4 regions of the Kitasatospora sp. NPDC056783 genome follow, and region 3 is predicted to be linked to each of the others. Evidence: riboswitches for the same ligand, from Rfam matches in the RefSeq annotation. Region 3 holds a riboswitch; each other region holds the start of a gene.

Region 1 (5,044 bases), on a different contig from region 3:
GCGCACGGGACGTGTCCGCCGACGCCGGGGCCGGATGTGACGCCGATGAGCTCCCACCGCCCGCCCCGGCCGCGCTGGATCTGCGGCCCGCCGGAGTCGCCGAAACAGGCCATCGCCCGCGGGACCCGGCTGACGGTGCACAGCCTGGTGGGGCCGGCGTAGCCCGGGTCGCACTCGGATTCGGCCGCCCGGCGGGTGTCGAGCTGCTGGAGGTGATCGGGGAACCGCAGACCGCCGAGATCACCGGTGTCGACGACGGTGCCGAAGCCGAGCAGCCGGGTCGGGGTGCCGGGGGCGCCGGGCCGCTCGGCGATGGGAACCGGCTGTTCCTTCACCGGGCGGTCAAGGCGGATCAGCGCGACGTCGTCCAGGTTCGGCCCGGCGCCCCCTCCCTGTCGGTAGCCGGGGTGGGTGAACGTGGCGGCGATGGCGCGGACGGTGCCGCCGGACTTGCGTTCGGAGCTGCCGATCCGGACGGTGCCGCCGGGCGTGACCAGGTTCGGGTCGACGCAGTGGGCCGCCGTCAGCACCCACTGGCGGTCGATCAACGAGGCGCCGCAGACGCCGTCGTCCAGGCCCGGGGCCGACACCGGGACCGAGGCCATGAACGGGTAGCGCCGCTCGGCGTCCGTCCCGTTGACGATCGCCCCGGCACTGCCCACCGTCGCGGCGGTGAGTCCTGCGGCGAGCACGGAGACGGCCGCGAAGCGGGCCGCGCGACGGCGAACGGGGTTCCGACTGAACATCAGACATCCTCCTTGGAACCGGAGTTTCCGGATGCCTTCAGCCTTCCCTTTCAAGATCCACCGGACTAACCGGGCAGCGGGTGCGAGGACGGTGGGGATATCCCCCGCAGGGCGCGGAGGATCGCCGGTCCGTCGTCGCGCCGGACGTCGTCGTCCGGCGCGGCGCGACGCGCCCGGTCAGTCCTCCGAGCGCCGGAGCAGGTAGGTGTCCATGATCCAGCCCTTGCGCTCGCGGGCCCGCTCGCGCAGCTCGCGGATCCGGGGGGCGGCCTCGGCGAGCGGCCCGGAGACCAGCACCTCGTCGGGGGTGCCGAGGTAGGCGCCGTAGTGGATGTCCAGCCCCCGGGGGTCGATCTCGGTGAAGGCGGCCCGGCCGTCGAGCATCACCACCACGTCGTCCACCCCCTCGGGGAACCCCTCGGCCAGGCGGCGCCCGGTGGTGATCTGCACCGGGCGGCCGACCCTGGTCAGCGTGGTGCGGTGCCGGGCGGCGAGTGCGGAGACGCTGCTGATGCCCGGGATCACCTCGTACTCGAACGGCGCCCCGCCGCGGGTCGACACGTCCTCCACCACCGCGATGACGCTGTCGTAGAGGGCCGGATCGCCCCAGACCAGGAACGCGCCGCGCTCGTCCGGGCCGAGGTGCTCGGCGATCAGCCGCTCGACCAGATCGGCGCGGCGCACCCGCCAGTCGTCCACGGCGGCCGCGTACGCGGGGGTGGTGCGGTCCCGCTCCGCGTCCGGCACCTCGACCACGCGGTGCCCCGTCCGGCCGTGGTCGGCCAGCATCCGGCGGCGCAGCCGGATCAGGTCCTGTCGTTCCTCGCTCTTGTCGAGGATGAAGAAGACATCGGTGCGACCGAGCGCCTTGACCGCTTGCAGGGTGAGGTGGTCGGGGTCGCCCGCGCCGATGCCGATGACGTAGATGTGCCGCATGCGGCACATTCTGCCGTTCTTCCCGGCGTACCGGCCCGGGGGTCGTGCGTGGACCGACCGAAGAGGTGGGCGGTGGCCGTGAGCTGCGCGGATGGACGTAAGCTGGCGGGGCAGCTGGTTCGCCCCGCCCGCCAGGCGGGGCGTTGTCACGAGGGAACCCGGTGACGCCTTTCAACTGGCCAGTCCGGGACCGCCCCGCAGCGGTGAGCGGGAGCGACCGCCGTCCTGTGCGCAGGGCCCGGCAACGGAGCCGGGACGCGACGGCCGGTAGGCGTCCACCCCTGGTTCCGGACCGGGGAGGGCGTGCCCGCGAGTCCGAAGACCTGCCGCTGCCCGCGTGCCGTGGTGGCCCGCGGTCCCACCACGACCCCGAGGCGGGCCGGCGGTGCGGGTGGGCCGTATACGGACGGCTCCCCGCCCCTTCGCATGCCCGGGGCGCGCGACCTCATGAAGGAGAGTTCCGTGCAGCGGAACGCCGACCACGATTCCCGCGACGCCAGGACGGGCGGGCCGTCGCTGTGACCAGTCCCTCCGTCCTCTCCCGCACCCCGGCCGACTCGGCGGTCACCCTCGCCCACATCATGAGCGACCACGACACCAACCTCTACGGGACGGTGCACGGTGGCGTGATGATGAAGCTGATCGACGACGCGGCCGCCGCCGCCGCGGGCCGGCACGCCGGCGTTCCCGCGGTCACCGTCTCGGTCCGGGAGATGTCGTTCCTGGCGCCCGTCAAGGCGGGGGACCTCCTCACCGTTCGCGCCCGGGTCGGCCGCGCCGGGCGGACGTCGATGGACGTGTCGGTGGTGGTGACCTCGGAGCGGTGGAACCTCGCCGGGCCCGTCACCAGGGTCGCGACGGCGCAGCTGGTCTTCGTGGCCGTCGACTCGGAGGGCAAGCCCCACCCGGTGCCGGAGCTGGACCCGGAGGGCGAGGCCGACCAGCCGCTCGGGTAGCCGCTCGCGGCCGCGACGTCTCACCACGCGGACGCCTTTCGAGATTTCCGCCCCGGAGGAGGCGTTCTGCCCCTAGGCTGGCGGCGCAGCTGGTTCGCCCCGTCCGCCAGGCGGGGCGTCGCAAGAGGGAACCCGGTGACGCCTTTCGACTGGCCAGTCCGGGACTGCCCCGCAGCGGTGAGTGGGAACGACCGCCGTCATACGCACTGGACCCGGGACGGGTCTGGGAAGCGACGGCCAGTAGGTGTCCGCCTTTCACGGGGTGGACGTGCCCGCGAGTCCGAAGACCTGCCACTGCCCGTGCGCGACCGTTCGCGCGCGGCCATCCGGTGACCTCGTGGGCGGGTCGGCGACCATACCAGGCGGATCAGGCCCGTACGTTCTCGTGACGGCCGCCGCCGGGTTCGTCATCCCTTCGCGTCCTCGTGCCGTCACCGGGCACTTGAGGATTCAGGCTCGCGAAGGAGAGTCCCTTGACAGCGCAGTCCACAGCCATGGCGTCCACGGCCACCGTGTACGGCTACCCCCGGCAGGGTCGTGACCGGGAACTGAAGAAGGCGATCGAGGGGTACTGGAAGGGCGCGGTCACGGCCGGGGCGCTGCTGGCGGCCGCCGCCGAGCTGCGCCGGACGAACTGGGCGCAGCTCGCCGAGGCGGGGGTGGCGGAGGTGCCGACCGGGGACTTCTCGCTCTACGACCACGTGCTGGACACCACCGTGGCGGTCGGCGCGATCCCCGCGCGGCACCGGGAGGCGGTCGACGCCGACCCGCTGGACGGGTACTTCGCGATGGCGCGCGGCAACCAGGACGTCGCCCCGCTGGAGATGACCAAGTGGTTCGACACCAACTACCACTACCTGGTGCCGGAGTTGGGCCCGGACACGGTGTTCGTCGCGAACCCGGCCAAGGCGGTCGCGGAGTTCGCGGAGGCCCTCGCGCTCGGCCACACCGCCCGGCCGGTGCTGGTCGGCCCGGTGACCTACCTGCTGCTGGCCAAGCCGGCCCCCGGGGTGGCGGCCGACTTCCAGCCGATCACCCTGCTGGACCGGCTGCTGCCGGTCTACGCGGAACTGCTCGCGGCGCTGAAGGACGCCGGCGCCGAGTGGACGCAGTTGGACGAGCCCGCGCTGGTGCAGGACCGCGCCCCGGCGGAGCTGAACGCCGCCGCCCGCGCCTACCGTGAGCTGGGCGCCCTCACCGGGCGGCCCAAGCTGCTGGTCGCGAGCTACTTCGACCGGCTCGGCGAGGCGCTGACGGTGCTGGCCAAGTCCCCGGTCGAGGGCCTGGCGCTGGACTTCACCGGCCCCGCCGCGGCGAACCTGGAAGACCTCGCCGCGGCGGGCGGGCTGCCCGGCAAGCGGCTGGTGGCGGGGGTGATCGACGGACGCAACGTCTGGATCAACGACCTGGAGAAGTCCCTCGCGACCCTGGCCACCCTGCTGGGCCTCGCGGACACCGTCGACGTGGCGCCGTCCTGCTCGCTGCTGCACGTGCCGATCGACGCCGCCGCCGAGCGCGACATCGACCCGCAGATCGCCCGCTGGCTGGCCTTCGCCAAGCAGAAGGCACGCGAGGCCGCCCTGCTCTCCCGGGCCCTGCGCGAGGGCACCGGCGCCGTCACGGCCGAGCTCGCCGCCAACCGCGCCGACCTCGCCTCCCGCGCCAACTCCCCGATCACCCGCGACCCGGCGGTGCGCGCCCGGGCCGCCGCCGTCACGGCCGACGACGCCCGCCGCGCCCAGCCCTACCCGCGGCGCGCCGAGGCCCAGCACGCCCGGCTCGGCCTGCCGCTGCTGCCGACCACCACCATCGGCTCCTTCCCGCAGACCACCGAACTGCGCACCGCTCGCGCCGACTTGACGGCCGGACGGATCGACGCGGCAGCCTACCGGGAACGGATGGAGGCCGAGGTCCGCGAGGTCATCGCCTACCAGGAGAAGACCGGACTGGACGTCCTGGTGCACGGCGAGCCCGAGCGCAACGACATGGTCCAGTACTTCGCCGAGCAGCTCACCGGCTACCTGGCCACCCGGCACGGCTGGGTCCAGTCCTACGGCACCCGCTACGTCCGCCCGCCGGTCCTGGCCGGCGACATCTCCCGCCCGCACCCGATGACCACCGAGTGGTTCGGCTACGCGCAGGGCCTGACCCGGCGCCCGGTCAAGGGCATGCTCACCGGCCCGGTCACCATGCTCGCCTGGTCCTTCGTGCGCGACGACCAGCCGTCCGCCGACACCGCCCGGCAGGTCGCCCTCGCCCTGCGCGACGAAGTCACCGACCTGGAGGCGGCGGGAGCGGCCGTCATCCAGGTCGACGAGCCGGCCCTGCGCGAAACCCTCCCGCTGCGCGCCGCCGCCCGCCCGGCCTACCTGGACTGGGCCACCGAGGCCTTCCGGCTGGCCACCT
Region 2 (5,044 bases), on a different contig from region 3:
CAAGAGCGGGCCGAAGACCTTCGAGGCCCTGTACGGGCCGACCATGACCGAGATCCGCGCCTTCTGCAAGAAGCCCTTCTTCATCAGCGAGACCGCCTCCGAGCAGGGCAAACGCCAACGCGCGGACATCGACCAGCTGTTCTCCGGGCTGGAGGCGCACGACGACATCGTCGGCTTCGTCTGGTTCAACATCGTCAAGCGGGCGGACTGGCGGGTCGAGGCCGTCCCGGACACCCTCGCGGCGTTCAAGCAGCGCGTGTCCGACCCCCGTTACGGCTTCGACATCCGGAATCCCCGATGAGCACTGAGTCCGACTTCTCCCCCGTCCCGCCCGGCTCGCCCGTCCTGCCCGGCTCGCCCGTCCCGCCCGGCCGCGCGGCGCACGACCCGGCGGCCGAGCCCCAGCCGGACCTCATCGCCCAGGGCCGGGCCCGCCGTCGGGCCGCGCAGGGCCGGCAGGCCGAGCAGGCCGGGCCCGGCTTCGGTGCGCAAGGCCGGCAGGCCGGGCCCGAACCGGACTTCGCCGCGCCGGGCCGTGCCGCCCACGACCCGGTGGCCGAACCCCAGCCGGACTTCGTCGAACAGGGCCGGGCCGCCCGCCGCCGTGCCGCGCAGGCCGCGATGGCCGAAGCCCGGCCGGAGTCCGCACCGGAGTCCGCACCGGAGTCCGCCGAGCCCCGGCAGCCGGCCGCCCCGATGGCCGCGGTGGCCCCGGTCGCCCCGGTGGCCGCGCCCGATCCGGGCCCTGTCGCCCAGGAGCCCGTCGCCCAGGGCCGCGCCGCCCGCCGCCGCGCCGCCCAGGCCCAGCAGACCGAGCCCGAACCGGACTTCACCGAGCGGGGCCGCACGGCCGTCGCCGTGAACGAGGCCGCGCACGAGACCGCACACGAGGCCCCGGACGAGACCGCCGACAAGGCCGAGCCCCACCGCACCACCGGCGCCGTCGACAACCCCGACGGCATACCGCTGGCCCCGTACACCATCCCGGAGGTCCCGGCGATCGGCTGGGACCCGGGCACCAGCCCGCGCCGGCGCTGGATCGCCCGCGGCCTGCTGGGCGCCGTGCTGACCGTCCAGGCCGCGCTCTCGCTGCGCCTGCTGGCCGCCGCCCACCCCGACGAGGCCGCCACCATGGTCGCCGGCCGCCAGCAGCTCGACCACCTGCTGCACGGCACCCCGGTCACCACCGACCTGATCGAGCGGGTGCAGGGCTCGCCCTGGCTCTACCCGCCGCTGGCCGGCGCCGCCGCCGATGCCAACGGCATCTGGGGCACCCGGCTGCTCAGCCTCGGCTTCGCACTGATCACCACGGTGCTGCTGTACTCGCTGACCCGGCGGCTGTTCAACGAGCGGGTGGCCATCTGCGCCATCGCCGTCTACGCCGTCCTCCAGTCCACCGTCGTGACCGGCTTCTACGCCGCGCCCGAGTCCCTCGCCGTCCTCCTGGTCGCCCTCTCCGCCTGGGCCACGGTGTTCACCGCCCGCCGCCATCCGGCCCTGGCCCTGCTCGCCGCCCCACCCGCGGCCCTGGCCTGCGCCGTCGCCTACTCCGCGGCCTTCGCCCTCCCGGCCCTGGTCGCCCTCGCCTTCGCCTGCGCCCGGCCGTACCACCGGGCCGGGCCGGCCGCCCTGCGCGCGCTGCTGGCGGGCGCCGGCACCCTCGTCCTGCTGCTCCCGGGCGGCACGCTCGGCAAGCTCGCCGGGTGGTCGCCCTCGCAGGGCGGCGCCGCCGGCTCGGCCGGCTCGATCCTGCTCTCCACCCTCAAGTGGGCCGGCCTGTTCACCGTCCTCGCCGTGGCCGGCACCATCGCCTACGCGCGCCGCGAGCAGATGAACGAGCACGACGCGCCCGAGAAGGACTCCGTTCCCACCACCCGGGGCCGGCGCGCCCTGCTCGGCACCGTCCTGACCGCCACCGCCCTGCTGGTCCCCGCCGCCCACGTGTGGACCGGCACCTCCGGCGCGCTGTTCCGCCACCTCGCCTACGGCATGCTGCTGGCCGCCCCGCTCGCCGGGGTCGGCCTGACCCGGCTGGTCGGCGCCCACTTCCGCCACCCCCAGCTGGGCATCCTGGTCTGGGTCGCGCTGCTCGCCCTCGGCCTGGAGCAGTCCGCCCTGCGCTACCAGAACGGCCCCGACTCCGGCCGCCTGCCGGCCGTCCTGAGGGTCCACACCGAGCCCGAGGGCCGCTACCTCACCGAGGTCGACGGACTCGCCGAGTACTACCTCGGCGGCGTCTCCAAGCCCGAGCAGTGGATCTCCTCGCGCACGGGCACGGAGTACCGCGACGCCGCCGGGGTGCGGCACCACGGCGACGACGGCAGCGTGGCCGCGATCCGCGACGGCTGGTTCACCATGGTCGTCCTCGACAGCACCGCGCCGAAGGCCACCGACCGGGCCCTGAGCGACGCCGTGACGGCCTCCGGGAACTACCGGCTGGTCGCCCAGTTCACCTCCCCGACCGGCGATTCGAGCACGTACAAGGTCTATCTGAAGCACTGACGGGCCACCCGGTCCACCGACACCCGCGACACGACAGGCACAACATATGGTGCCGCCGCAAGCCGGCGGCACTACATGTATGCTCGCTTCTGCTGTCGATGCAGGGGAACCCGGTGCGAATCCGGGACTGCCCCGCAGCGGTGTGCGGACGGCTCGAGCAGCCGTACCGCGAGTCCGAGTACCTGCCGACGGCCTGCGCCACGGCCCTCCCGCAGAGGCCGCGCGCCAGCACGAGCAGTACACCTCCGGGCCTCGCGGGCGGGCCGGGGAGTCACCGTCGCGCGACGCCGTCTGCGTTCGCGCCGTGCTCCCCTGCCCCGATCGGCCCGGCGGCCCCCGATCACCGCCGCCGATCGCCGCCAGGAGAGAGCGCCTTGACCACCGCCGCCTCAGTCACCCTGCCCACCCAGGGCACCGGTACCGCCTTCACCGACCCGACGGTCTCCGACCCCGGCGGCGCCCTGCTGCGGCTGCTCACCGACCGCAGCACCGACCTCACCGAGGTCGACCCCGGCCACGTCGCCGCCGCCGCGCTGCGCGGCCGCCACGCCGGCTCGGACTTCGCCGAGCTGCGCGGGCTGGCCGTGGACGCCGCCGCGTCGATGATCGCCGAGGACCCGCAGTACTCGAAGCTGGCCGCCCGCCTGCTCGCGCTGGAGATCGTCGACGAGGCGAACAGCCAGGGCTCGGTCTCCTTCTCCGCCTCGATCGCCGTCGGCCACGCCGAGGGCCTGATCGGCGACACCACCGCGGACTTCGTCGCCAAGCACGCCGCCGCCCTGGACGCGCTGATCGACACCGCGGGCGACGACCGCTTCGAGTACTTCGGCCTGCGCACCGTGCAGTCCCGCTACCTGCTGCGCCACCCGATCACCCGCAAGGTGATCGAGACCCCGCAGCACTTCCTGCTCCGCGTCGCCTGTGGCCTGGCGGTCGGCGACTCCGAGCAGTCCGTCCGCGAGGTCGCCGAGCTGTACGGCCTGATGAGCCGCCTGGAGTACCTGACCTCCTCGCCGACGCTCTTCAACTCCGGCACCCGGCACCCGCAGATGTCCAGCTGCTACCTGCTGGACTCGCCGCTGGACAACCTGGACTCGATCTACAACCGCTACGCGCAGATCGCCCGCCTCTCCAAGCACGCCGGCGGCATCGGCCTGTCCTACTCGCGCATCCGCTCGCGCGGCAGCCTGATCCGCGGCACCAACGGCAAGTCCAACGGCATCGTGCCGTTCCTGCGCACCCTCGACTCCTCGGTCGCCGCCGTCAACCAGGGCGGCCGCCGCAAGGGCGCGGCCTGCGTCTACCTGGAGACCTGGCACGCCGACATCGAGGAGTTCCTGGAGCTCCGCGACAACACCGGCGAAGAGGCCCGCCGCACCCACAACCTCAACCTGGCGCACTGGATCCCGGACGAGTTCATGCGCCGCGTGAACGCCAACGAGGACTGGTCGCTGTTCTCCCCGGCCGACGTTCCCGAGCTGGTCGACCTGTGGGGCGCCGACTTCGACGAGGCCTACCGCAAGGCCGAGCTGGCCGGCAAGGCCGTCCGCACCATCCCGGCGCAGACCCTGTACGCCCGCATGATGCGCACCCTGGCGCAGACCGGCAACGGCTGGATGACCTTCAAGGACGCCTCCAACCGCGCCGCCAACCAGACCGCGCTGCCGGGCCGCACCGTGCACTCCTCCAACCTGTGCACGGAGATCCTGGAGGTCACGGACGACTCCGAGACCGCCGTCTGCAACCTGGGCTCGGTCAACCTCGGCGCCCACGTGGCCCCGGGTGCCACCGCCGACGACCTGATCAACGCGATGGACTGGGAGCGGCTGGACGCCACCGTGCGCACCGCCGTCACCTTCCTCGACCGCGTGGTGGACATCAACTTCTACCCGACCACCGAGGCCGGCACCTCCAACTCCCGCTGGCGGCCGGTCGGCCTCGGCGTGATGGGCCTCCAGGACGTCTTCTTCAAGCTGCGGATCGACTTCGACTCGGCCGAGGCCGCGCGGCTGTCCACGCTCATCGCCGAGCGCATCATGCTCACCGCGTACGAGCGCTCCGCCGACCTCGCCGAGCAGCTGGGCCGCCACGAGGCGTACGGCGAGACCCGCGCCGCCCGCGGCGAGCTGCACATCGACCACTTCCCGACGGCCGCGCCGCAGTGGGGCGAGAAGTGGGACGCGCTGCGCGCCCGCATCGCCGTCACCGGCCTGCGCAACTCGCTGCTGCTGGCCATCGCGCCGACCGCGACGATCGCGTCCATCGCCGGCGTGTACGAGTGCATCGAGCCGCAGGTGTCCAACCTGTTCAAGCGCGAGACGCTGTCCGGCGAGTTCCTCCAGGTCAACCCGTACCTGGTGCGCGAGCTCAAGGACCTCGGCGTCTGGGACCAGCAGACCCGCGACGCGCTGCGCGACGCCAACGGCTCCGTCCAGGACCTGAACTGGCTGCCGGAAGGGGTGCGTTCGCTGTACCGCACCGCCTGGGAGCTGCCCCAGCGCGCGCTGATCGACCTGGCCGCGGCCCGCATGCCGTACCTGGA
Region 3 (5,044 bases):
GGAGTTCGCGCCGGAACCCGTCGTTCTCCAGCGCGCCGTGCCAGGTGGTGCCCCACACCGCGCCCAGCCGGCAGCCGTCCAGGTTCCGCCCCGCGCCATCGGAGAAGAACCCCTCGCCGCCGTCGACCGCCACCACCCCGTGGTGGATCTCGTAGCCCTCGACGCGCTGTCCGAACGCCTCGCCGACCGGCCGGGCCAGCACCTTCTCCACGCCGAACCGGACCCGGGTCGGCAGCAGCGCGAGCCCCTCGACCGCGCCCGCCTTCGACTCGACCTCGTCCACGATCGAGTGCGCCAGCATCTGGTAGCCGCCGCAGACGCCGAGGACCGGCAGCCCGGCCGCCGCCCGCGCCCGCAGGGCCGGCTCCAGGCCGCGCTCGCGCAGCCACGCGAGGTCCGCGACGGTGGCCCGGGTGCCGGGCAGCACCACCAGGTCGGCGTCGGCCAGCTCCTCCGGCCTGGTCGCCCAGCGCACCAGCACGCCGGGCTCCTGGGCGAGCGCGTCCAGGTCGGTGAAGTTGGACAGCCGCGGGAAGCGCACCACCGTCACCCGCAGCACGTCCGCGCCGAGCGGTCCGCGACCGTCCGTCCGGTCGACCACGGTGGACAGGTCCAGCGAGTCCTCGGCGTCCAGCCAGAGCCCGGGCAGCATCGGCAGCGTGCCCAGCACCGGACGGCCGGTCAGCTCGCGCAGCATCTCCAGTCCGGGCGCGAGCAGCCGCGCGTCGCCGCGGAACTTGTTGACGAACCAGCCCGCCACGTGCCGCTGGTCCTCGGCGGACAGCAGCGCCAGCGTCCCGTACATCGCCGCGAAGACCCCGCCGCGGTCGATGTCCCCGACCACCACCACCGGCAGGGCGGCGGCGGTGGCCAGACCCATGTTGGCGATGTCGTGGTCGCGCAGGTTGATCTCGGCCGGCGAGCCCGCGCCCTCGCAGACCACCACGTCGAAGCGGCGGCGCAGGTCGGCCAGGCACTCCAGGGCGCGCTCCAGCAGGACGGGCTTGCGTTCGCGGTAGTCCAGCGCGCCCACCTCGGCGACCGGCCTGCCCAGCAGCACGACCTGGCTGCGGCCGTCCGCGCCCGGCTTGAGCAGCACCGGGTTCATCGCCGCCTCCGGTTCCACCCGGGCGGCCTGCGCCTGCATCGCCTGGGCGCGGCCGATCTCCGCGCCGTCGGCGGTGACGAAGGAGTTGAGCGACATGTTCTGCGCCTTGAACGGCGCGACCCGCACGCCCTGGCGGGCGAGCCAACGGCAGATCCCGGCCGTCACCACGCTCTTGCCCGCGTCCGAGGTCGTCCCCGCGACCAGCAGCGCGTTCGTCATGCCCTTCCCCTCTTCCCCAGGAGCGCGCGCAGCAGCACGTGCCCCGCGACCGTGGTACCCAGCGCCAGCGAGCCCACCCGCCGGGAGAGCGCGCAGGCGCGCTCGATGTCGTCCACCGTCACCGGCCGCAACTCCTCGCCCAGGACCGGCCGGTGCTCCACCCTCTCGCCGTACCGGAGGGTCCCGCCCAGCCGGACGCCCACCGCGCCGGCGAACGCCGCCTCCGCCTGGCCCGCGTTCGGGCTGGGGTGCGCCGAGCCGTCCCGCCGCCAGACCCGCCAGGCCGTCCGGGGCTCGGGCGCGGCGGCCACCGTCAGCAGTGCCGTCAGCCGGGCGCCCGGCCAGCCCGCCAGGTCGTCCAGCCGGGCCGAGGCCCAGCCGAAGCGGGCGTAGCGCGGCGAGCGGTGGCCGACCATGGCGTCCAGGGTGTTCACGGCGCGGAAGGCCAGCAGCCCGGGCGTGCCGGCCAGGGCGCCCCAGGTCAGCGCGTTCACCACGGCGTCGGCGGTGTTCTCGGCCACCGACTCGACCACGGCCCTCGCGATCTGCTGTCCGTCCAGCGCGCTCGGGTCCCGTCCGCACAGGTGGGGCAGCCGCTCCCGGGCGGCCGTGAGGTCGCCCGCGGCCAGCGAGCGGCCGATGGCGCGAGCCTCCCGGGTCAGCGAGGTGCCGCCGAGCACCGTCCAGGTCGCGGCCGCCGCCAGCGCCGCCCGGCCCAGCGGGCGCCGGCCCACCGTGCGGTCAAGGGCGAGTGCGCCAGCCGCGACGGCTCCCACGCACAGCGCCGTGTACCCGGCTCCGGCGGTCCGGTCGTCACGCCACAGCCGCCGCTCCAGCCGGGTCGCGGCGGTGCCGAAGGCGGCCACCGGGTGGCCCCGGCGCGGGTCGCCGAAGCGGGCGTCGGCGGCGTAGCCCGCGGCGGCGCCGAGCGCGAAGGCGGCGGCGCGGGTCAGCGGACGCGTGGTGGACGCCCGCGGCGTCGCGGGGGTCATCGGCCGCACGGCGGAAGGCGGCTCGGGGTCCGGCAGGGCGGGGCAGCCTGCATCGCGTGCGTGTCCTCACTCAGGGTCCGCGCCCTGGATCGACGTGACGGGGGCGAGAGTCTCCTGGCTTCCGGGTCGGACGCACCCCCGGAGCCTTCCAGCGGCCTTCGACGGCCCGCCGTGGCGATGTTCCGAGCGTGCTCCCCGGTGACAGTGGCGGGACCGCGCCGGACTTCCACCGGCTTCCTCTCCATGCCTCCGTTTGGCCTCAGGATCCCATCACGGGGCCGAACCGGGAGTCAACCGAGGTCACAGAGGGGTTGGTCACACGCGGGCCCGGCTGACGACCTGTGGGATCGCCGCCACCGCACCCGTCGTCCCGGTGGCCTCCTCCCGGCACCCGTCGGCCGTGCGGTCGCCGCGCCCGCGTGACCCGAACGGCTCAGTCCGGTGGCCGGGTGGGCGGTGTGCCGGTGAACTGGGGCACGAACACCGTCCGGTGCGTGAGCGACAGATCCGTGGGCACGCGAGCGACAGATCCGTGAGCGACGGAGCAGAGCGGAAGAACAGGGGAGCGAGATGCGTTGGGGAACCGCCGCCGTCGTGGCGGCCGCCGCGGTCGGGGCAGCCGTGCTGGTGGTCGGTCGTCGGGCCTCCGAGCGAATGGTCCGTCCGGTGACCGCCCTCCGGGAGTCCGGCCCGGTCCTGGTCCGGAACCTGGCCCCCGGCCGGATCACCTTCACCCGCGGCCCGGAGAGCCTGCGCCGCGGCCGCTGGGCGATCGAGTGGGGGGACGGCGGACACGCGGTCGTCGAGGAGATCCTGCACAGCGACGAACAGGGCGTCACCCGTCGGCTGGTCCGCGCCGACCGCGGCACCCTCACCCCCGGCACGGAGGTCCGCTTCACGCCCCGGGTCCTGCTCGGCGACCCGACCGAGGCACTCGGCCTCGCCTTCACCGACACCGCCGCCGACGGCGAGCTCGGCGCCCTGCCCGCCTGGCGGCTCGACGGCAAGCGCGGCACCTGGGTGATCCTGGTGCACGGTCCCGAGGCCGACCGCGGACAGACCCTCCCGGTGCTGCCCGTCCTCCACCGGCTCGGTCTGCCCGTCCTGTCCGTCACCTACCGCGGCGACCGCGGTGCCCCCGCCTCCCCGGACGGGCTGAGCCACTTCGGCGAGACCGAGTGGCGCGACATCGAGTCGGCCGTGCGGCTGGCGCTGGACAGCGGTGCGGGCAAGGTGATCCTCTACGGCTGGTCCCTGGGGGCCACCACGGTCCTCCAGACGGCGGCCCGCTCGGCCTGGTCGCACGCCATCCGCGGCCTGGTCCTCGACTCCCCGGTGCTCGACCTCCCGGCCTCGGCCCGCCGGGACGCCGCCCGGGCCGGCTTCGGGGGCGTCGCCGCCGAACTCGGCGCCCTCGCGGCCGAGGGACGCACCGGCGTCGACCTCGCCGACTTCGGACGCCTCGCCGACGGCACCGACCTGCGCGTCCCCACGCTGCTGCTGCACAGCCCCGAGGACCGGATCGCGCCCTTCCGCACCGCCGAGAAGCTGGCGGCCGTCCGCCACGACGTGGTCAGCCTCCGGCCCTTTCCCGGCGCCGACCACGCCACCCTCTGGAATACCGCCCCCGACCACTACACCGAACTCCTCCGCCGTTGGCTCACGCCGCTGCTTTGAGGCATGTCCTTCGGGACCCGTCCTTCGAGGGGTGTTCTTCGAGGCGTGTCCTTGGGGACGTGTCCGGCCCCCCTGCGGTGAGAGCGCTTTCGACCGGGCCCCGCCGGTCATTCCGGCGGACTTCCCCCGTCCGTGCGTGAACGTTTCCCCATTTCGTCCGGCGGACGCGAGAAGTCGGACCCGCCGACTTTTCGCGTGGAAAGACCTCCCTGGTCCACCCGGCATCCGTCCGGATTCGGGCTGGACAGCCCCGCCGGGAGTCAGCGGAGCGGATTTCCCGGAGGCCAACCACCCGGCCACCAGGGGCAAAAATGTGCCCTGCGACGACGCCCCCACCCCTACGCAACGTGACCGATCGAGCATTCCCGGCAACCGGAGTATTCGAAGTGGCATGCTCAGGTCACATGTTTCCGGCCAGGCGGTTTGCCGTTGTTGCCCGATCTTGCGGAGGTGCCGCCGCCGGTCGCCCGGTCGTACGGACAACCGGATGTGACAGAAGGCCGGTACAAGGGGAAGACTGCTCGACGTGACGTCTCGGAACCCGCGCGACCGTGATGCCCCGCTCCCGCCGACGATCGGTACCGGTGCGACGGTGACCCGTCTCCCCGGAACGGCCCAACGGCCCGCCGGTGGCAGGCCGGGCGGGGCGGGTGTCCCCCGTAACGGAGTACCCCGGCGACGAGGACCCGCTCCGGCCCCCGGGCGAGGCCGGGTTCCCCTGCCGGAGGGCTTCCCGGCACCCGCCGAGCTGGCGCCGCTGGCCCGCCGGATGCTGGTGGACGCCGTCCGGATCGCCCGCTGGGCCGGCGAGCTGGCCGAGGTCGACAAGCGCGGCGAACTGCTCCCGGAGGACGCCCGCGCGGCGGGCCGGGCACTGGCCATGACCGTCGGCGCCGCCGCCAAGGCGTGGGGACAGGCGCTGCTGGTGGGCCTGGTGGAGCCCCGGGACGGCGGGGCCGGCCCCGGCTGGCGCCTGCACGCCTGGGAACACGACGACGAGGCCGTGATCCGCGGCTGGTCGGCGCTGTTCGACGCCTGGACCCTGCTC
Region 4 (5,044 bases), on a different contig from region 3:
CGCCGGCGACGGCGCGCAGGCCGTCGACGGAGGCGTAGGGCGACGGGCTGGTGTCGGTGGGCAGGTACTTGAAGCCGCCGCCGGGCTTGAACTGCTGGGCGATGAGGAAGTCGACCGGGGTCTTGCCGGTGCCGCTGGTGAAGTCGGTGCCTTGGGGGTTGATGCCGCAGGCGTTGAGGCCGGACACGGCCCAGCCGTTGGAGTCGGTGTTCACGCCGAACATGGCGTTGAAGGCGCCGGAGGAGGCGAGCTTGCCCTTGAGGAAGTTCTTGGCGGCGACGATCGCCGAGTCGGTGTTGGGCACGCCGCCCGCGCACAGGGAGGCCATGGCGGCGCCGGTCATGTCGATGTCGCTGCCCTGGGCGAGCGCCGTCGGGTCGCCCGCGGCCTTGCCGTAGTTCCAGCCGCCGTCGTTGTGCTGGTTGGCGCGCACCGCCGTGACGGAGACATCGAGCAGGGGCTGCGGGGCGCGCTGGGCGCCGGCTTGGGTCTTCGCCCCGGCCAGCGCGAGCAGACCGAAGACGGTGCCGTTGAAGTTGGCGGACGGGCCGTAGTAACCGGGTTCGGTGGTCTGCCAGTAGGCGGAGAGGTCGGCGAGGAGGTTGCGGCCGGGGCCGACGCGGGCGGGGTCGATGCCCGCGGCGTAGGCGTTGAGGATGCCGCGCTCGTAGTCCGTGGCCACGGGCGAGGTGCCGGGCCAGCCGGGGGCGGCGAGCTGGTTGCGGTAGACGAGGCGGGCGTTCTTGCCGGTGTCCCCGCCGGGGGTGACGTCGGCGGCGGCCGTTCCGGCGGCGGCGAGCGCGCTGAAGGCCCACTCGTTGGAGAGCCCGCCGCCGGTGACGTAGCTGCCGTCGGCGGCCTGGAGGGACTTCAGGTACGTGACGCCGGTGCTCTTGGACGTGGCTATCTGGGCCGGGGTGGCCGTCGCGTGGGCGGGGACGGCGGAGAGAAGCAGGGCAGCGGCCGCCAGCGCGACGGTGGTCGTCGAGGCGGTGCGGGACGGGGTGAGGAGGGGCACGGGACAGGCTCCTTGGGGTGGCGGGCGCCGACCCTGCCCCGGAGTTCCCGCGTCCACTCGGGGCACGCGACTGCCGGAGCGGTCGCCGCCCGGATCGCGTGGGCCGGCTTTCGCCATGGTGCACGGCCGGGCGGGCATTCGGGCTCGGGACGGCACGATCGCCACCCCACACCGCTGCGCGTCAGCCCCGGATTCGCACCGGGTTCCCCCACTCGGCCACAGCGGACGCTACCGCAGGTTCCGTCGTCCGGCGAGGTGATGTGAGCGACCTGACGCCCCATTGACTCCCTGTCGGACAGCGTGGTCTGATGAACCGGTTTTTTGCCCTCGGCATTCAGGGGAAGCCGGTCCGACTCCGGCGCTGACCCGCAACCGTGGACCCACCTGAGGGTGGGTGAGCCGGAATGCCTGGACCGGGGGTCTGTTCACAGAGCACTTGCGTCGTCGCGGACTACGACGCGGTCTTGGCAGCCCCTTCCCGGGGCGCCGTGGGCTGCGCCGTCGCCTCCCGTGTCGACCGACCAGGGAGCCGTCGTGAGGGTCAGCAGCAATCGCACACGTCACAGAAACCGGGACCTCGCCTCCCTGGTGATCGCCGGCACCGTCGCGGTCGCCGCCTGCGGCACGGTCCTGCTCGGGCACCCCGGAACCGCGGCGGCCGACCCGATCGAGGAGTGCACGGCGACGACGGGCGCGATCGTCGCCGTCGACTTCACCCACTGGGGCGGCGGCGTCGCCCGGGGCTGCGACGCCCACCCCACGACGGGCATGAACCTCCTGCACAACGCCGGTTTCACCACTGCCGGAACCGAACACGACGGGCCCGCCTTCATCTGCCGGCTCGGGACCGGGACCTTCAACGGCGGTGTCCAGTACCCGACACCGGCCGAGGAGCCGTGCGTCAACACCCCGCAGGCCACCGCGTACTGGTCGTACTGGATCGCCGAACCCGGCCAACAGACCTGGTCCTACAGCCGGTTCGGCGCCGGCACGCAGAAGCCCAAGCCCGGCGAGGTCGAGGCCTGGGTCTACGGCGGCACGGACATCGGTGGCACCAGCGGGGCGCCGAGCTTCACCCCGGACTCCGTCCGCGCCAAGAACGGCGGCCCCTCGCCCTCCGCGTCGCCCTCGGCGACCCCGACCCCGACGGCGAGCCCCACCGGGCCCTCCGCCACCGGTGACCCGGCCGCCGCCACGGCCTGGCTGGCCGGTCAACTCGTCGGCGGCGACCACATGGAGAACTGGGCCGCCCCGGGGCCGGACTACCCCCGGACCGCTCTCACGGCCATCGCGCTCGCCGCCGCGGGGACGCAGGACCCGGCGCTGCGCAAGGTGGTCGCCTTCCTCGACGCCCATACCGACGCGTTCCTGCGCCCCGACGGGCCGACCGGCACACCGGACACGCGGGCCGCCGCCCTCCTGGCCCTCGTCGCCGAGAGCACCGGTCGCGACCCCCGCACCTTCGGCGGGCGGGACCTGGTCTCCGTGCTCACCGACCACGTCTGCGCAGGGGCGGGAGAGAACGGCAAGTGCACCGCCGCCGGGGACTTCCTCGGCGCGTCCTCGCCCTGGGCACAGTCCCTCGGCGTCATCGCGCTCCAGCGCGCCGGTGTCGCTTCGCCCGCCCCGGCGCTCGCCCGGTTCACGACGCTCCAGTGCGCCGACGGCGGGATGGCCGGATCGATGATCATCGCCGGTGAGCACTGCGAATCCGATCCGGTCACCACCGGCCTCGCGGTCCTCGCCCTGCGCACGGCCCCCGGCTACGAAGCGGCCGCCGAGAAGGCCGCCGACCAGCTCGCGGCGAGCCAGCAGCCCGACGGCTCCCTCCCCCCGTACGTCGGCGCCCCCGGCGACACCATCAGCACCGCGAGCGCCGCCCAGGCCTTCCGGGCCACCGGCCAGGGTGGCCGCAGGGCCGCCGCCACCGCCTGGCTCGCCGCCCGCCAGGACAAGGACGGCGGCTTCGGCCCGGACGCGTCGACCACCGACCCGGACGCCGCCGCCACCGAGCAGGCCGTCCTGGCCCTGACCGGCACCGACCTCACCAGCGTCTGGCACGATCCGAACGGCGCGACTTCCACGCCGACCCCGCCGGCGGGGAGGAAGCCCGACGCGGCCAAGGGCGGCGCCTACCTCACCGACCCGTCCCGCCTGATCGACGGTCACTACTACGAGGGGTTCCCGGCCTTCGCCGACTTCGGCCTCACCCTCGACGGCGCCTACGCCCTCGCCGCCACCGGCACCGACGACGCCGCGCTGCGCGGGATCGTCGACTTCCTGGACCAGCGGGGCAAGGACGCGAGCGAACGCACCGTCAACGACTGGACCGCGATCGGCACCGAGTACGCCGGCGGCGGGTCCATCGGGAAGGAGGCGCTGCTCGCCGAGGTCGTCGGCCGCGACCCGCGCGCCTTCGGCGGCCACGACCTGATCGCCGCGCTCGCCGCGATGGTGTGCACCAAGGCCGACGCGACCACCGGCTGCGCCGCCCCGGGCAACTACACCTACGCCACCTCGGTGTTCTCCCAGGCGCTCGCCGTCATGGCCCAGCTCCGGGCCGGGGAGACGACCAGCGCGGCTCCCGCGATCGGCTACCTGAAGGGCCTCCAGCACCCGGACGGCTCCTGGCCGAGCCTGATCCCCGCCACCGGCGACTCCGACGTGGACAGCACGGCGATCGCCGTCATGGCTCTCGCCCTCGTCCCCGGGGACGAGGCCGCCCAGGCGGTCGACAAGGGACTCGGCTGGCTCGCCTCGCGGCAACTGCCCGACGGCGGCTTCCCCGGTGCGGCCGGCGACTCCACCAACTCGGCCGCGCTGGCCGTCCAGGGCATGACGCTGCGCAAGGCCGCCTACGGTGAACAGATCGCCAAGGCGCTCGACTTCCTCGCCGGGCAGCAGAACGGCGACGGAGGGTTCAACGTCGCGTCCGCCGGGCAGCGGGGTTCGGACGTCAGGGCGTCCACACAGGTGCTCGGCGGTGCCACCGGCATCTCCTTCGGCACGCTGTCCCGCGACCTCGGAGGCACGACGACGCCCACCGGGACGCCGACCACCACCCCGACGGGCTCGCCCGGCACGACCGCGCCGGCCCAGGCCACCGACACCCCGTCGTCCGGTGGCATCGACGCCCCGACGGGTGGCGGTGTCGCTACAGCCGGGGGCGTACCGGCGCGGACCGGTTCGGGCGACCTGGCCGGTACCGGAACCCAGGCACTGGCGCTGACGGCGGGTGCCGGTGTGCTGACCGCGCTCGGCGCCGCAGCCGTCATCGTCGCCCGTCGCCGCACCGCGGCCGCCCCGGGGCGTCACCGGTGAGCCGGGGACCCGGTGAGCGGCTCGCGCGGCTGTCCGGGGCGGCGGTGCTGACCTCCGCGCTCGCGTTCGGCGGCGTCGCCGTGGGCGCGGCCCCGGCCACCGCGGCGCCACTGCCGATCGATCAGTGCACCACCACCTCCGGGGTCGTACTCGCCGTGGACTTCGGCAAGTGGGGCGGGCCGCTGCTGCGTTCCTGCGGGACCACCCCCACCACCGGGTACACCCTGCTCAACCAGGGCGGCTGGAAGACCACCGGCACCGGGCACGACGGCCCGGCGTTCATCTGCCGGATCGGCTACAGCGGCTTCCAGGGCGGCAAGCAGTACCCGACCCCGGAGCAGGAGAAGTGCGTCCTGACGCCTCCGGCCACCGCGTACTGGTCGTACTGGCACGCCGATCCGGGCCAGAACGAATGGTCCTACAGCCAGCTCGGCGCGATGCTCTACCAGCCGAAGCCCGGAAGCGTCGACCTGTGGATCTTCGGCGGCACCGACATCGAGGGCACCGAGGGGCGTCCGACGTTCTCGCCGGACAGCGTCCGGGCCCACAACTCCAGCCCGGGTGGGCAGCCGGCCGACCCCGGCCAGGGCACGACGGGCGGCTCCGGCGGAGCGGGTGCCACCGGTACGACCGGCGGCAGCGGCTCCGGCTCGAACGGCGGCACGGGCGGTACCGGCACCACCGGCGGCTCGGGGGCCGGCCGAG

Evidence for each region. A riboswitch is a leader RNA that binds a small molecule or an ion and turns the genes downstream of it on or off. The one in region 3 is predicted to bind cobalamin.
Region 1: it holds a riboswitch for cobalamin, as region 3 does, so the genes downstream of both, ACFRMQ_RS37430 (acyl-CoA thioesterase) here and ACFRMQ_RS17865 (cobalamin biosynthesis protein) in region 3, are expected to answer to the same signal.
Region 2: it holds a riboswitch for cobalamin, as region 3 does, so the genes downstream of both, ACFRMQ_RS10215 (ribonucleoside-diphosphate reductase subunit alpha) here and ACFRMQ_RS17865 (cobalamin biosynthesis protein) in region 3, are expected to answer to the same signal.
Region 4: it holds a riboswitch for cobalamin, as region 3 does, so the genes downstream of both, ACFRMQ_RS09695 (prenyltransferase/squalene oxidase repeat-containing protein) here and ACFRMQ_RS17865 (cobalamin biosynthesis protein) in region 3, are expected to answer to the same signal.

What each region holds. Positions count from the first base shown of each region.
Region 1 is NZ_JBHUAF010000482.1:20-5,063, forward strand. It holds partial or broken gene ACFRMQ_RS37420 (S1 family peptidase) at 1-746, opposite strand, end outside; gene cobF (precorrin-6A synthase (deacetylating)) at 924-1,682, opposite strand; cobalamin riboswitch at 1,834-2,007, shown strand; gene ACFRMQ_RS37430 (acyl-CoA thioesterase) at 2,201-2,638, shown strand; cobalamin riboswitch at 2,761-2,928, shown strand; gene metE (5-methyltetrahydropteroyltriglutamate--homocysteine S-methyltransferase) at 3,112-5,044, shown strand, end outside.
Region 2 is NZ_JBHUAF010000046.1:6,120-11,163, reverse strand. It holds gene ACFRMQ_RS10225 (glycoside hydrolase family 26 protein) at 1-301, shown strand, start outside; gene ACFRMQ_RS10220 (ArnT family glycosyltransferase) at 298-2,502, shown strand; cobalamin riboswitch at 2,549-2,707, shown strand; gene ACFRMQ_RS10215 (ribonucleoside-diphosphate reductase subunit alpha) at 2,901-5,044, shown strand, end outside.
Region 3 is NZ_JBHUAF010000108.1:16,426-21,469, forward strand. It holds gene ACFRMQ_RS17860 (cobyric acid synthase) at 1-1,327, opposite strand, end outside; gene ACFRMQ_RS17865 (cobalamin biosynthesis protein) at 1,324-2,319, opposite strand; cobalamin riboswitch at 2,427-2,560, opposite strand; gene ACFRMQ_RS17870 (alpha/beta hydrolase family protein) at 2,890-3,996, shown strand; gene ACFRMQ_RS17875 (hypothetical protein) at 4,766-5,044, shown strand, end outside.
Region 4 is NZ_JBHUAF010000043.1:455-5,498, forward strand. It holds gene ACFRMQ_RS09690 (hypothetical protein) at 1-1,018, opposite strand, end outside; cobalamin riboswitch at 1,151-1,227, opposite strand; cobalamin riboswitch at 1,318-1,449, shown strand; gene ACFRMQ_RS09695 (prenyltransferase/squalene oxidase repeat-containing protein) at 1,553-4,339, shown strand; gene ACFRMQ_RS09700 (hypothetical protein) at 4,336-5,044, shown strand, end outside.